DNA from 2 places in the Kitasatospora sp. NPDC059795 genome. Region 1 is predicted to be linked to the other one. Evidence: riboswitches for the same ligand, from Rfam matches in the RefSeq annotation. Region 1 holds a riboswitch; the other holds the start of a gene.

Region 1 (4,917 bases):
GATCTACGGCTGCCCGCCGGTGCTGGTGCTGATCGGCCGGCCGCAGGACTCCTGGCTGGCCGCCTGGAGCCGCGCCGACGCGGCGATCTCGCACCCGGTCGACCCGGTCGCGCTGGCCGACGCGGCGACCACGCTGCTGCGGGCCCGGGTGGCGCGGCGGACGCCGGCCGCGCGCTGAGCGTTCCGGCCGGTCGTCTCGGCCGACCGTTTCGGCCCGTCGTTCCGGTCGATCGTCTCGGCGGGCGTCTCAACTGGAGAGAAGGGGACGGCAAGTCAGGGCGGCCGTCCCCGCTCGCTCGATAGGCTGACTCCAATTCCTCTGCGACAAGACGAGAGCTGGAGACGGCCATGGTGAACGTGCACTCTGCGAACGGCGGTAGCGACCCCGCGCAGGTGGTTCGCTCCTGGCCCGACATCCTGACGGCCCTGGTGCACGGCGAGGACCTCTCCCAGGCCGACACCGCCTGGGCGATGGACCGCATCATGAGCGGCGAGGCCAGCCCCGTGCAGGTGGCCGGCTTCCTGATCGCGCTGCGCGGCAAGGGCGAGACGGTCGAGGAGATCTCCGGCCTGGTCGAGGCGATGTACGCGCACGCCCTGCCGCTGGACATCCCCGGGCCGGCCGTCGACATCGTCGGCACCGGCGGCGACCGCGCCAAGACCGTCAACATCTCCACCATGTCGGCGGTGGCCGCCGCGGCGGCCGGCGCGAAGGTGGTCAAGCACGGCAACCGGGCCTCCTCCTCGGCGTCCGGCTCCTCGGACGTGCTCGGACGGCTCGGCATCAACCTGGACCTGGACGCCCGGCGGGTCGCGGCGGTGGCCGAGGAGGTCGGACTGACCTTCTGCTTCGCCGCGAAGTTCCACCCGTCGATGCGGCACACCGCGCAGGCCCGGGCCGAGCTCGCCGTCCCCACGGTCTTCAACATCCTCGGCCCGCTCACCAACCCGGCCAAGGTCGGCGCCCACGCGGTGGGCTGTTTCGACACCCGGCTGGCGGGGCTGATCGCCGGGGTGCTGGCGCGGCGCGGCGGGCAGGGACTGGTGTTCCGGGGTGACGACGGGCTCGACGAGCTGACGATCACCACCACGTCCCACGTCTGGGTGATTCGGGACGGCGAGGTGACGGAGACGCGGTTCGACCCGCGGGACGTCGGGATCGAACTGGTCGGGATCGAGGCGCTGCGCGGGGCCGACGCGGAGTTCAACGCGGCGGTCGCCCGGCGGGTGCTGAACGGCGAGCGGGGGCCGGTGCGGGACGCGGTGGTGCTCAACAGCGCGGCCGCGCTGGTGGCGCTGGAGCTGACGGATGCGCCGCTGAGCGAGCAGTTGGGGGCGGCGATGGCGCGGACGGCGGCGGCGATCGATTCCGGGGCGGCGGGGGAGCTGCTGAAGCGGTGGGCGGAGGCCACGCAGTAGCGGTCGACTTCGGTCAACGGTCCGTCCGGCGTGGGGAGTTGACCCCTCGTCGGGCGGACCTTGCCGTTCCGGGGGTGTCCGGGTGGTGGACGGGGGTTGAGGCGGCGGGGCGTTCGTGTAGTGTGCTGCGCAGGTCATGAGTGGCAGCGACAAGCCCCAGCTTGCTGTCCGGCAACCCTCCGTCCGTGGCGGGGTGCCCTGGGTGAGGACCGGGCTGCGTGGCGATCCGTCCGCGCGGCAAGCGCGGACTTCCGGTTGATGCACCCCGGGGTCCTTACCCCGTGGAGGAGTGCATCCATGTCTGTCGCCGTCGAGATCTGTGAGCCGCTGGCCGTGCTGGGCCAGGACGTCGAGGTGCCGTTGGCGTCGGGGGAGAAGGTCGGGTACGCGGCGCTGGACTACGCGGCGAGCGCGCCGGCGCTGGCCCGGGTGTGGGACGACGTGGCGGCGTACGCGCCGTACTACGGGTCGGTGCACCGGGGCGCGGGATACCTGTCGCAGTTGTCGACCGACCTGTTCGAGCAGAGCCGGCGGACCGTCGCGGAGTTCCTGGACCTGCGGGACGGCGACCAGGTGGTGTTCACCCGGGCGACCACCGATTCGCTGAACCTGCTGGCCGGGGCGGTGCCCGCCGGGACCGAGGTGTTCGCGTTCGAGACCGAGCACCACGCGTCGCTGCTGCCGTGGCGCCGCGAGGGCCTGACGGTGCGTTACCTGCGGGCGCCGCGTTCGCACGCCGAGGCGGTGGCCGCGCTGGAGGAGGCGCTGCTCGGGGCGGCGGAGGGGCCGAAGCTGTTCTGCGTGACCGGGGCGTCGAACGTCACCGGCGAGCTGTGGCCGGTCGAGGAGCTGACCGCGGTCGCGCACCGCTACGGCGCCCGGGTGGTGCTGGACGCGGCCCAGCTGGCGCCCCACCACCGGGTGTCGGTACGGGAGTTGGACGTCGACTGGATCGCGTTCTCCGGCCACAAGCTGTACGCGCCGTTCGGCGCGGGCGTGCTGGCGGGCCGGTCGGACTGGCTGGACGCGGCGGAGCCGTACCTGGCCGGCGGCGGGGCGAGCCGGACGGTGGCCCGGGAGCTGGACGGCTCGGTGGCGGTGGAGTGGCACAGCGGCCCGGCCCGGCACGAGGCCGGTTCGCCGAACGTGATCGGCGCGTACGCGATCGCCTCGGCCTGCCGGGCGCTCACCGAGGCGGGCTTCGACACGCTGGAGGCCCGCGAGCGGGCGCTGGTCGCGAAGCTGACGGAGGGTCTGGCGGCGATCCCCGAGGTGCGGGTGCTGAGCCTGTTCGGCGAGGGCGCGGACCGGGTCGGCGTGGTGTCGTTCGTGGTGCGCGGCTGGAACAGCTCGCACTTCTCGGCCGCGCTGTCCGCCGAGTACGGCATCGGCGTCCGGGACGGCCTGTTCTGTGCGCACCCGCTGGTGCGGACCCTGCTGGGCGGCGAGGACGCCGCGCCGAGCCAGTGCGGGGCGCCCGAGCCCTCGCTGCCGGGGGAGCGCAGCCTGAACGCGATCCGGGTCAGCTTCGGCGCCGGCACCCCCGTCGAGCACCTGGACCGGTTCCTGACGGCCGTTCGGGACCTGGTCACCGACGGCGCGCGGTGGAGCTACCGCAACGAGGGCGGGCGCTGCGTGGCGACCGAGCAGATCGACCGGGGTCGGCAGCGCTGAGTCAGCCGTCCAGGCCGAGCGAGAACGCGGCCTCCAGGTCGTGCTGCGAGTAGGTGCGGAACGCGATGTGGGTCTCGGTGTTGGAGACGCCCGGGACCTTGTTGAGGCGGCCGGGGATCACCTCGGCCAGGTCCTCGTGGTTGCGCACCCGCACCATCGCGACCAGGTCGTAGGTGCCGGTGACGGAGTAGACCTCGCTGACGCCCTCGATGGCCGCGATCGCCTCGGCGATCTCGGGGATCCGGTCGACGCTGGTATTGATGAGGACGATCGCGGTGATCACTGAGCAACTCCTGTTCGAGAAGGTGCGCTCAGGGTATCGCCCGCCGGACGGGCGGCCCAGGCGAACAGCCACCCCGTCGCGAAGCCGATCACGTGCACCAGGTACGCCACTCCGCTGCCGCCGGAACTGACGGACCACCACTGCAGCGCGAACCACAGGCCGAGCACCAGCCAGGCCGGGAACCGCAGGGGGAGGAAGAGCAGGACCGGCACCAGCACCGTCACCCGGGCTCTCGGCCACAGCCGCAGGTACGCGCCCAGCACCCCGGCGATCGCGCCGGACGCGCCGATCAGGGCGCGGGTGCCGTCCGCGGTGTGCGCCTCGGCGATCGCGTAGCCGTAGGTGGCCAGGTATCCGATCGCCAGGTAGCCGGTCAGGAAGCGCAGCCGGCCGAGCCGGGTCTCCACGGCCGGGCCGAAGACGAACAGGAACAGCAGGTTGCCGATCAGGTGCAGCCACCCGGCGTGGACGAACAGCGAGGTGAGGACGGAGAGTTCGGGGATCTTGCCGGGCGTCGGGGGGAGCGTGCAGCCGGGCGTCGCCGAGGTCAGCCGGTCGGCCGCCAGGGGGTGGCCGCTCAGCAGTTCGGCGGGCACGGCGCCCCAGCGGTGCTCGTAGCGCTGCTCGGCGCAGGCCCGGGCGGCGCCGCTGCCGTACATCGGGTTCAGGCCGGCCGGGCCGAGCAGCAGGACCAGCGCGGACAGCGCGATCAACAGGTAGCTGACGACCGGGGTGCGGGCGGTCTGCTCGGCCGTCGGCGAACCGGCCCGGGCGGGGGCGGAGAGCACCATGAAGGTGAGCATTCCTCGGGGGCGCACCCGCGACACCGGGCGCTGCTCCGAGTGGGTGAGCGTCCGGGCAGTGGACCGGTGACCCGGGCGCGGCGGCACAGGCAATAGGCTGGAGACCCGGAAACCGGGACCAGCCGAGAGGGACCACTCTGATGACCATTGCCGCGCCGACCGCCGAGACCCGCTGGCGCTGCACGCTGTGCGGCAACCTCACCCGCTTCGACGTCACCCGGTCCTCCCGGGTGATCGACTTCGTGCACTTCGACCTGTCCGGCGACTCCAAGGTCGAGGAGACCCAGGTGCTCGCCGAGACCGTCGAGTCGGTGCGCTGCCGCTGGTGCAACGCCGTCGACCAGGTCGAACTGGTGGCCCGCCCGGGCGCCGAGGAGTCCGCGGACGGCGGCTCCGAGCAGGGCTGACGCACTTCCACCGCCCCGCGTTCCCGTCCGCGCCCCGGACGGGAACGCGGGGCGGACTCGTCGGCGGGGTGCTGTCGGTGCGGCACGGTAGACGGGACAATTGCAAGCAGCGGCGGACACCAACGCCCCCGGCACCCGCCGGGGCCCGCCCGGACCAGGATCGGAGCCGAGAACTGTGGCGGAGGCAGCGCACGCGCCCACGGGCACGGACGGGACCGCGCCCGGTCCGGTCCAGCAGACCCCGGAGACCGCCCCGGGCGGCGAGGACGGCAACGGCGAGACGGCCGGTCGGGCGCTGCCCGAGGGCGTCCGCCGCCGGGTGGTGGGCATC
Region 2 (4,917 bases), on a different contig from region 1:
CTTGACGGCGACGGACTTGAAGGTGCCGCGGATCTTGTTCACGACCAGGGTCGACAGGGCCTCGCCCTCGACGTCCTCGGCGATGATGACGAGCGGCTTGCCGCTCTGCATGACCTTCTCCAGCAGCGGGAGCAGGTCCTTGACCGAGGAGATCTTGGAGTTGGCGATGAGGATGTACGGGTCCTCGAAGCTCGCCTCCATGCGCTCCAGGTCGGTGGCGAAGTAGGCGGAGATGTAGCCCTTGTCGAAGCGCATGCCCTCGGTGAGCTCGAGCTCCAGGCCGAAGGTGTTGCTCTCCTCGACGGTGATGACGCCTTCCTTGCCGACCTTGTCCATGGCCTCGGCGATGAGCTCGCCGATCTGGGTGTCGGCGGCGGAGATGGAGGCGGTGGAGGCGATCTGCTCCTTGGTCTCCACGTCCTTGGCCTGCGCCAGCAGCTGGTCGGAGACGGCGACGACGGCCTTCTCGATGCCGCGCTTCAGGGCCATCGGGTTGGCGCCGGCGGCGACGTTGCGCAGACCCTCGCGGACGAGCGCCTGGGCGAGCACGGTGGCGGTGGTGGTGCCGTCACCCGCGACGTCGTCGGTCTTCTTGGCGACCTCCTTGACGAGCTCCGCGCCGATCTTCTCGTACGGGTCCTCGAGCTCGATCTCCTTGGCGATGGAGACACCGTCGTTGGTGATGGTGGGGGCGCCCCACTTCTTCTCCAGAACGACGTTGCGACCCTTGGGGCCGAGCGTGACCTTCACGGCGTCGGCAAGCTGGTTCATGCCACGCTCAAGGCCGCGGCGGGCTTCCTCGTCAAAGGCGATGATCTTGGCCATTAGAAGTGGTCCTCCGGGACACGGTCGACTGCTCGGACCAGGGGTGCCCGCGACGGACGGCCCAGGAGAGCGGGGGTCTCGTCCCCTACCGCTTCCGGGGCCTCACCGGCCCGGTCCGTTGTCACTCTCACGCTGTGAGTGCTAACGCCAATGATTAGCACTCGGGGGTGTCGAGTGCAAGCCCATTCGGCACCCTCCGACACCCCTTCGGGGAAACCCGCAGGCCGGGCCGGAGAACGCCGACAGGCCCGACCCCGGACGCGTCGCGCCGGGGCCGGACCTGCCGGTCGGATCTGTGGTGTGTGCGGTCTGCCGGGGCCGTCAGGCGCCGGCGGCGCGGACCATGTCGGCCTGCGGACCCTTCTGACCCTGCGAGATCTCGAACTCGACCCGCTGGCCCTCTTCCAGGGTGCGGTAGCCGTCCATCTGGATCGCGCTGTAGTGGACGAACACGTCCGCTCCACCGTCGACCGCGATGAAGCCGTAGCCCTTCTCGGCGTTGAACCACTTGACGGTGCCCTGAGCCATTCCGAACTCCCCTTGTGCTGTGCTGGCCCTTCAGAGATCCGCGGGACGCGGACCCGGAGGTCTGGAAGACCGGCCTTGTGGGGATCCCCCCCGTACGGCGCAGCCTCTGTCGCGGCTGAATGTATCCGGATATGCGCCCTCTGCAACAGGCCCTAATTTCGCGGAAAGTCCTTGCCCCGCAGGGGATATGACGGGGCGAAAGGTATGCGGCGCGACAATTGCCACCGGGCATAACGGACGTGTCACCGCAAATCGCCGGAAGAATTCTGACGGCGGCCTTACAGATGGGGCGGTGAACGGTCCGGCGCATGTCTCGAAGCGCGGGACGGGGCGGGGCCGGCGCGAGGTGCGGTGCGGGGAAAAACGAGGATTGGAACGGGCCGTGGAGGGGAACGGCTTCCCCGGCACTCTACTCCCCCGGGGGTCCGGGAATTCCCGCGACCCGCCGGTCCGTAATCACGGCTGCCCGCATCCGGGAACAGGTGGCGGGCACAGTGCGCGAAGCCGCCGCCAGGCGGCTCGGAAATCGAATTCCGAGGCCTGACGGCGGCAGGGCGAATGCACGGGGCGGCGTCAGCAGCCGCCGGCCACCGCCGGAATGATCGACACCGAGGCGCCGTCCTTGATCTCGGTCTCCAGGCCCTCCGCGAAGCGCACGTCGTCGTCGTTGACGTACACGTTGACGAAGCGGCGCAGCTTGCCGGTGTCGTCCAGCAGGCGGGCCGCGATGCCCGCGTGGTTGGCCTCCAGGTCCGCGACGACGGCGGCCAGGGTGGCGCCCTCGGCGGTCACCTCGGCGGCGCCGCCGGTGTAGGTGCGGAGGATGGTGGGGATGCGGACGGTGGCGCTCATGGGGGGTGCTCCTCGGAAGACGTGGGGGATCAGGCGGAGGCGAGGCCGGCGGCGCGGAAGGACTCCAGCGTCGGGCGGATCACGGCGGTCATGCCGGAGTCGGCGACCGCGTCGAGGGTCTTCAGGCCGTCGCCGGTGTTGATCGCGACGGTCTCCTTGCTCGGGTCGAGCTGCCCGGTCTCGACCAGCTTCTTCAGCACGCCGACGGTGACGCCGCCGGCCGTCTCCGCGAAGATGCCCTCGGTACGGGCCAGCAGCCGGATCGCCTCGACCACCTCGGCGTCCGTGACGTCCTCGACGGCGCCGCCGGTGCGGCGGGCGATGTCGAGCACGTACGGGCCGTCGGCCGGGTTGCCGATCGCCAGCGACTTGGCGATGGTGTCCGGCTTGACCGGCTTGATCACGTCGCGGCCGGCCTTGAAGGCGGCGGAGACCGGGGAGCAGCCCTCGGCCTGGGCGCCGAAGATCTTGTACGGGCGGTCCTCGACCAGGCCGAGCTTGATCAGCTCCTGCAGGCCCTTGTCGATCTTGGTCAGCTGGGAGCCGGAGGCGATCGGGATGACGATCTGCTCGGGCAGCCGCCAGCCGAGCTGCTCGCAGATCTCGAACGCCAGGGTCTTGGAGCCCTCGCCGTAGTACGGGCGCAGGTTGACGTTGACGAAGCCCCAGCCCTCGCCGGCCGGGTCGCCGATCAGCTCCGAGCAGAACCGGTTCACGTCGTCGTAGTTGCCGTCGATGCCGACCAGCTCGCCGCCGTACACCCCGGCCATCACGACCTTGCCCTGCTCCAGGTCGTGCGGGATGAACACGCAGGACTTGAAGCCGGCCCGGGCCGCGGCGGCGCCGACCGCGCCCGCCAGGTTGCCGGTGGAGGAGCAGGACAGCGTGGTGAAGTCGAACGCCCGGGCGGCCTCGATCGCGCAGGCCACCACCCGGTCCTTGAAGGAGTGGGTGGGGTTGCCGGAGTCGTCCTTGATGTGCAGCTGCGCGGTGAAGCCCAGCTCGCGGCCCAGGTTGTCGGCCTTCACCAGCGGGGTCCAGCCCGGGTTCAGGTTCGGCTTGTCCGCGACGTCGGCGGGGACGGGCAGCAGCGGGGCGTAGCGCCAGATCGACGCCGGGCCGGCCTCGATCCGCTTGCGCAGCTCCTCGGCGTCGTGTCCCGCGTAGTCGTAGGCGATCTCCAGCGGGCCGAAGCACTCCAGGCAGGCGAAGCTCGGGCCGAGCGGGAAGCGGGTGCCGCACTCGCGACAGGACAGCGCGGTGGCCGGACCGAGGTCGACGGCGGCAGGTGCGGGGGTGTCAACAGCCATGGTGGCGAGGCCCTTTCTCCTCATCTTCCCCGGGTCGCGGTCGCGCCCGGGACGGAATTGGCACCTGTCCCGCCGGGCCTGCGAGGCCGCGCGGGAGGGTTGCCGGGACTTCGACGGGCCGTTCCCTCAGTCCCTCTGGATGAGCTCTGTGAAGTTGTGGTCGTACGCTGCGAGCGACCCCGACGTGCGAAGGTCCGACCGCAGTACGAAGACTGTAACCGAAGGCCCGTGCCGTCCAACCCCACCGTCCGACACCCGAGACGGACCGAGACAGGGAGCGAGATCTTGCCCGAGCAGCCCGAGCCCGGGGTCCTGCCGGAAGTGGCCGACTGGCTGCGCCGCCGGTCCTGGGCGGCCGCCGACCGACCGCTCGACCGGCTGCTCGCCGCCAAGCGCGCCGCCGGCCCGGCGGGCACCGTCAGCGTGGTGCTGCCCGCCCTCGACGAGGAGCCCACCGTCGGCGAGATCGTCACCGCGATCCGCACCGAGCTGATGGAACGCGTCCCGCTGGTCGACGAACTCCTGGTGGTCGACTCCGGCTCGGTGGACGGCACCGCCGCCGCCGCGGCCGCCGCCGGCGCCCGGGTGGTCCACCGGGACGCCATCCTGCCCCGGCTGCCCGCCGCCGCCGGCAAGGGCGAGGTGCTGTGGCGCTCGCTGCTCGCCAGCAGCGGCGCGATCGTCTGCTACATCGACGCCGACCTGCGCGAATTCGACCCGGCGTTCGTCTCCGGCATCGTCGGCCCGCTGCTCACCGACCCCGCCGTGCACCTGGTCAAGGCCATGTACGACCGCCCGTTCGAGACCGACGGCGCGATCGTCCCGGCCGGCGGCGGCCGGGTCACCGAACTGGTCGCCCGCCCGCTGCTCAACCTGCACTGGCCGCAGCTGGCCGGCTTCGTCCAGCCGCTCGGCGGCGAGTACGCGGCCCGCCGCAGCCTGCTCGAACGACTGCCCTTCCCGACCGGCTACGGCGTCGAACTCGGCCTGCTGGTGGACGCGTTGGAACTGGTCGGGCTGGACGCACTGGCCCAGGTCGACGTCGGCGTCCGGCACCACCGCCACCAGGACGGCCAGGCCCTCGGCCGGATGGCCGCCACCATCTACCGCACCGCCCTGGAACGCCTCGACCGCACCCACCGCCTCAAGGCCGACGCCGACCTGGTCCGCCCGCTGCTCACCCAGTACACCCGCACCGCCGCAGGCTTCACCCCCCGCACCCACCCCGTCGCCGCCACCGAACGCCCCCCGATGATCACCGTCCCGGAGTACCGCAACCGCTGACCACCCGCCCACATCCCGGGGAGGGGCCGTGATCGGTCGCAGAGGCCCGCCGATCGCCTTCGGCTTGCCGGGCACGGCCGGGCCGACCCCCCGCTGTTCACCCGGCGCAGGCCGCGCC

Evidence for each region. A riboswitch is a leader RNA that binds a small molecule or an ion and turns the genes downstream of it on or off. The one in region 1 is predicted to bind S-adenosylmethionine.
Region 2: another riboswitch for S-adenosylmethionine. It lies ahead of thrC (threonine synthase); the one in region 1 lies ahead of ACFV4P_RS11210 (aminotransferase class V-fold PLP-dependent enzyme).

The regions. Positions count from the first base shown of each region.
Region 1 is NZ_JBHWID010000004.1:366,947-371,863, forward strand. Features, by position in the region: gene ACFV4P_RS11200 (hypothetical protein) at 1-178, shown strand, start outside; gene trpD (anthranilate phosphoribosyltransferase) at 349-1,419, shown strand; SAM riboswitch class IV at 1,552-1,669, shown strand; gene ACFV4P_RS11210 (aminotransferase class V-fold PLP-dependent enzyme) at 1,717-3,093, shown strand; gene ACFV4P_RS11215 (Lrp/AsnC ligand binding domain-containing protein) at 3,095-3,376, opposite strand; gene ACFV4P_RS11220 (rhomboid family intramembrane serine protease) at 3,373-4,167, opposite strand; gene ACFV4P_RS11225 (hypothetical protein) at 4,320-4,586, shown strand; gene ACFV4P_RS11230 (NYN domain-containing protein) at 4,762-4,917, shown strand, end outside.
Region 2 is NZ_JBHWID010000019.1:70,827-75,743, reverse strand. Features, by position in the region: gene groL (chaperonin GroEL) at 1-825, opposite strand, end outside; gene ACFV4P_RS30625 (cold-shock protein) at 1,147-1,353, opposite strand; gene ACFV4P_RS30620 (MoaD/ThiS family protein) at 1,927-2,205, opposite strand; gene thrC (threonine synthase) at 2,235-3,515, opposite strand; SAM riboswitch class I at 3,533-3,661, opposite strand; gene ACFV4P_RS30610 (glucosyl-3-phosphoglycerate synthase) at 3,801-4,799, shown strand.